2 regions of the Geobacillus sp. DSP4a genome follow, and region 1 is predicted to be linked to the other one. Evidence: riboswitches for the same ligand, from Rfam matches in the RefSeq annotation. Region 1 holds a riboswitch; the other holds the start of a gene.
The links. A riboswitch is a leader RNA that binds a small molecule or an ion and turns the genes downstream of it on or off. The one in region 1 is predicted to bind thiamine pyrophosphate.
Positions count from the first base shown of each region.

Region 2: another riboswitch for thiamine pyrophosphate. It lies ahead of thiC (phosphomethylpyrimidine synthase ThiC); the one in region 1 lies ahead of tenA (thiaminase II).

Region 1 is NZ_SDLD01000011.1:40,731-43,129, reverse strand. Features, by position in the region: gene ETC02_RS05875 (ECF transporter S component) at 1-134, opposite strand, end outside; gene tenA (thiaminase II) at 165-848, opposite strand; TPP riboswitch at 951-1,058, opposite strand; gene ETC02_RS05865 (class I SAM-dependent rRNA methyltransferase) at 1,202-2,386, shown strand.
Region 2 is NZ_SDLD01000065.1:967-3,365, reverse strand. Features, by position in the region: gene thiC (phosphomethylpyrimidine synthase ThiC) at 1-910, opposite strand, end outside; gene ETC02_RS15440 (hypothetical protein) at 888-1,046, shown strand; TPP riboswitch at 1,065-1,178, opposite strand; gene ETC02_RS15435 (methyl-accepting chemotaxis protein) at 1,314-2,399, opposite strand, start outside.

The DNA.
Region 1 (2,399 bases):
TCGGCATGAAACCCGAATACTTTCACCACTTCATACAACGGCCCCCACACTTTGTAAATGACGCCGAACACAACGGCAATGACAATCGTCGTTAAAATATCGGCCAGTTTCAACCCTTTCGATGTTGTTCCCATGAAAACTCCTCCTTTCGTGTTGTCGCCGTTTCACCGGCTCTTCACGAGCTCGGCCGATGGCCACCGCTCCAGTCGGTACGCCATCTCCCAAAACTGATACTCATAGTCGCTGCTGATCAAAAAATGCTGTTCCATCCGGCGCCGATCTTCCTCAGTCACGGCAGCGGCAATGGCGTCAAGCCGGTCGATCTGCTCCTCAACAAGCGAGCGAAACCAATCGGAGCTGTATGTACTGATCCACTTTTCATAAATCGGATCGTTCGGCCGGCACGTTTTCAGCCGCTCACCGATTTCGTAATACAGCCAATAGCACGGCAAAATCGCGGCAATGACATCGCCCAAATGCCCTTCATACGCCGCCCGGTACATATGCGATGTATACGCGTAAGCCGTCGGCGCCGGCATGAACGCAGCCCGTTCCTCTTCGGTGATGCCAAGCAGTCCGGCAAACGTTTCATGAAGCGACAATTCCGCTTCGCATGTGCTTTGGGCATGGTGCGCCAGCCGGGCCGTCGTCGCCAAATCCGGCGATTTCGCCGCCCCGATCGCCTGCACACGGGCAAAATGGCGCAAATAGTACGCATCTTGCATGACATAATAGCGGAATTTTGCGCGATCCAACGTTCCTTCGCCAAGCTCTTTGACAAACGGGTGACGGAAACTCGCCTGCCAGATCGGATCAGCCGCCTGGCGCACGCGCCTTGCAAACGACATTCGTATTCCCCCTTTTTCCAAAATAAAAGCGCCGCCTTCTTTACCGATTCGCGTAAAGAAAGCGGCGCGAGCATACAGATTTTCCAATGCGGCCAAAGCCGGCCTGCAGCTCCTCCACTTCCCTACGCTGGCATTACCCAGATCAGGTGCTAAGGGTCTCAAAGTCACACTTTGATCTCAGCCTGTTTACAGGCCCCCCTAGTGGATGTCTGATCGTGATGAAATTTTCTTTACATTTATCATATCACGGCCGCATCGGTTGTCAACCTTTTTTCCGGCTGTCATTGCGCCGCGCTCCGCAATTCGCTATGATAAAAGCGCAACGATTGATTACCGGATGGGAGTTGGAACTGATGGCGAAAGTGATCTTGAAGCGGCAGCGAAAAAAACGGCTCGAACAAGGCCATCCATGGATTTTTCAGAGCGAAGTCGACCGTATCGAGGGTGACATCACACCGGGAGATTTTGTCGATGTCTATAACCATCAAGGGTACTGGTTGGCGAAAGGCTACATCAATCCAACCTCGCAAATCATCGTCCGGGTGTTGACGCAAAACCCGGATGACGAGCTCGATGAGCGGTTTTTCATTGAGCGCATCCGCCGCGCCTGGGCGTATCGCGAACGGATGCTCCCGGGCGTCCGTTCATGCCGCGCCGTCTACGGCGAGGCCGATTTTCTGCCGGGGCTCATCGTCGATAAATATGAGGACGTGCTTGTGGTGCAAATTTTGGCGCTCGGGATGGAAGTGCACAAAGAGTGGATTTTGCGCGGCTTGCTTGACGTGTTCGCTCCAAGGGCCATTTATTTGCGCAACGATGTGTCCGTGCGGGAGCTTGAGGGTCTCAAACAGGAAAAAGGGTTTTGGTACGGGGAAGCGGAGACGGAGATGGAAATCGAGGAGAACAGCGTGAAATACATTGTCGACATTGAAAACGGGCAAAAAACCGGCTTTTTCTTCGACCAGCGGCAAAACCGCGCCGCCCTCCGCCCGCTCATCGGCCCGGAGACGACGGTGCTTGATTGTTTCACCCATACCGGCTCATTTATGCTGAACGCCTGCCTGTACGGAGCGAAGCACGCCACCGCCGTCGACATTTCCGAGCATGCAATTGAGACGGCAAAACGAAATGCGGCCTTAAACGGATTCACAAATGTAGAATTTGTCGTCGCCAACGCATTCGATTACTTGCGCGAAGCAGTGCGAGCCGGCAAACAGTGGGATGTCGTCATCATCGACCCGCCGGCGTTCGCCAAATCGGCCCACGCGGTGCCAAAAGCGCTGCGCGGCTATAAAGACATCAATTTGAACGGGTTGAAACTCGTCAAAGACGGCGGCTTTTTCGTCACGTCGAGCTGTTCGTACCATGTTCGCCCGCACATGTTCCAAGAGATGATCGCCGATGCGGCGTTTGACGCCAAAAAAGTGCTCCGCCAAGTGTACTGGAACGGCGCCGGCTATGACCACCCGAAACTGCTTGCCGCCGATGAAGGCGACTATTTAAAATTTGCCATCTACGAAGTGCACTCGCGGCGCTAAAGAAAAACGCTTA
Region 2 (2,399 bases), on a different contig from region 1:
AACACCATTGGGCGATGATCGAGCCGCCGCGCGAGACAATGCCGGTCGTCCGGTTGGCGGTGAGCGGAATGTAATGAAGCCGCACACCGGCGTGGATCGTCATGTAGTCGACTCCTTGCTCCGCCTGCTCCATCAACGTCTCACGATACACGTCCCACGTTAACTTCTCCGGCACCCCTCCTACCTTTTCGAGCGCCTGATAAATCGGCACCGTTCCCACGGGGACCGGCGAATTGCGGATGATGTACTCACGTGTTTCATGAATGTGTTTGCCGGTCGACAAATCCATGACCGTATCGGCGCCCCAACGCACCGCCCAAAGCAGCTTTTCCACTTCATCTTCAATCGAGGATGAAACGGCCGAGTTGCCGATATTGGCATTAATTTTCACATGGAAACGACGGCCGATGATCATCGGCTCACTCTCGGGGTGATTAATGTTCGCCGGAATGATCGCCCGTCCGGCCGCTACTTCCTGGCGAACGATTTCGGGGTCGATTCGTTCACGGATGGCGACGAACTCCATCTCTGGTGTGATGATTCCCCGTTTGGCATAATGCATTTGCGTTACGGTTTTTCCGGGCTTTGCCCTCAATGGACGGCGCACGAACGGCAGCGGGCGGACGCCGGCGGTCGCTGATGGCTTCACTTCTTCGACATCGCCGCGCTCAACAATCCAGTTGCGGCGAAGAGGCGGCAATCCTTTTTCGACGTCCGGCTCAAAATGAGGATCGGTGTATGGACCGGTTGTGTCATAGACGCGCACCGGCTCGTTTTCCACCGTTCCTTGCGGCGTTTTCGTCGGCGACAACACGATCTCTCTCATCGGCACGCGCACATCCTTGCGCGATCCTTCAATGTACACCTTGCGGCTGGCTGGAAATGACATGAACGAGCGGATGTTTTCCATGCGGCTTTCCTCCTTTGAAATGGTGGTTGAGACCTGCAGCCGCACCAGCAAAAGAGAGGCAAAAACGGGGGATATTTACGCAAAAACGGGTTCCGCAAAACGAACGGAACCCGATCAAGGCAAAAAGGCCAAATGAACAGCCTGTGCGTCCATCTGTTCCCGCTGCCTGCTTCCCTACGCTGGCATGACCCAGATCAGGTTCAAAGGGTCAAAGAACTTCATCGCGTTCTTTTCTCAGCCCGGCTCCCGGACTCCCCTAGCAGATGAGCGTATAACAATGATGACTGACTTTTTTTATTTTATCAGGCAATTGGCAAAGATGCAAACCATTTTATTCCAAACGTTGACTCCCACACGTCGTTTGAAAGCCCCTCTTTCTCGAAGAAAGCGTCCTTTTCCTCACTCACACAGAAAATTTCTTCAGCATTGCCCGCATCTCGTCCGCCATCTGACCGAGCGATGTCGACGAAGAGGCGATTTCCTCGACGGAAGCCATTTGTTCCTGCGTCGCTGCCGATACGTTGGCCGCACCGGACGCTGACTGTTCGACAATATTGGTCATCTGTTGGAGTGCGTCGTTCACTTGGCGGGCATGCTCCTTCATTTGCTCGATGGCGGATGAGACTTGTCCAATTTGTTGACTCACTTGGCTGACCTCCTCACGAATATGGGCGAATGATTGACCGCATGCCGCCGCCACGTTCAATCCTTTCGCTACTTCGGAGATCACCTGTTCGGCAGACGAAACCGCCCGCTTCGTTTCTTCTTGAATGTAGCCGATCAGCTCGGAAATTTGTTGCGCGGAGCGCGCGGATTGTTCTGCTAGCTTGCGCACTTCATCCGCGACAACCGCAAACCCTTTCCCTTGCTCGCCGGCGCGCGCCGCTTCGATCGCGGCATTGAGCGCCAACAAATTCGTCTGCGACGCAATGCCGGTGATCGCTTCCGTAATTTGTCCAATCTCATTCGAGCGCTCCCCGAGCCTTTGAACGACCTGGCCAAGCGCTTGAACGTGGTCGTAAATGAACTGCATTTGCTCGGACATTTGTCCGATGGACTGCTTGCCGTCCTCTGCTTTCGCCGACGTTTTCTCGGCGCGGTGCGCCACATCTTTCGTATGGCAAGCGACGTCGCTCAATGTTTGGGAAATATCATGCACGGACGCGGCGGTGGTGCGGACAGCATCAGCCTGCTCCTCCGCACTTGCCGCAAGCGTTTCCATCGTTGTCGCAATTTGCTCTGTCGCTTTCGTCGTCTGTTCGGCGACAGCGGCAAGCTGCTGAGAATATTGCGCTACTTCTTCGGCATGATGTTGGATTTGCCCCATCACACTTTGCCAAGCGTCTGCCATATCGTTTAACGACGCCGCAATCGGCCGCAGCTGCTGCACGCGATCAAGCGGTACGCGCACCGTCAAATCTCCGCCTGTCATCTTGCCTAAATGTTCGTTAATAACGGCAATCGGGGCAACAAACCGTCGATAGTTGAG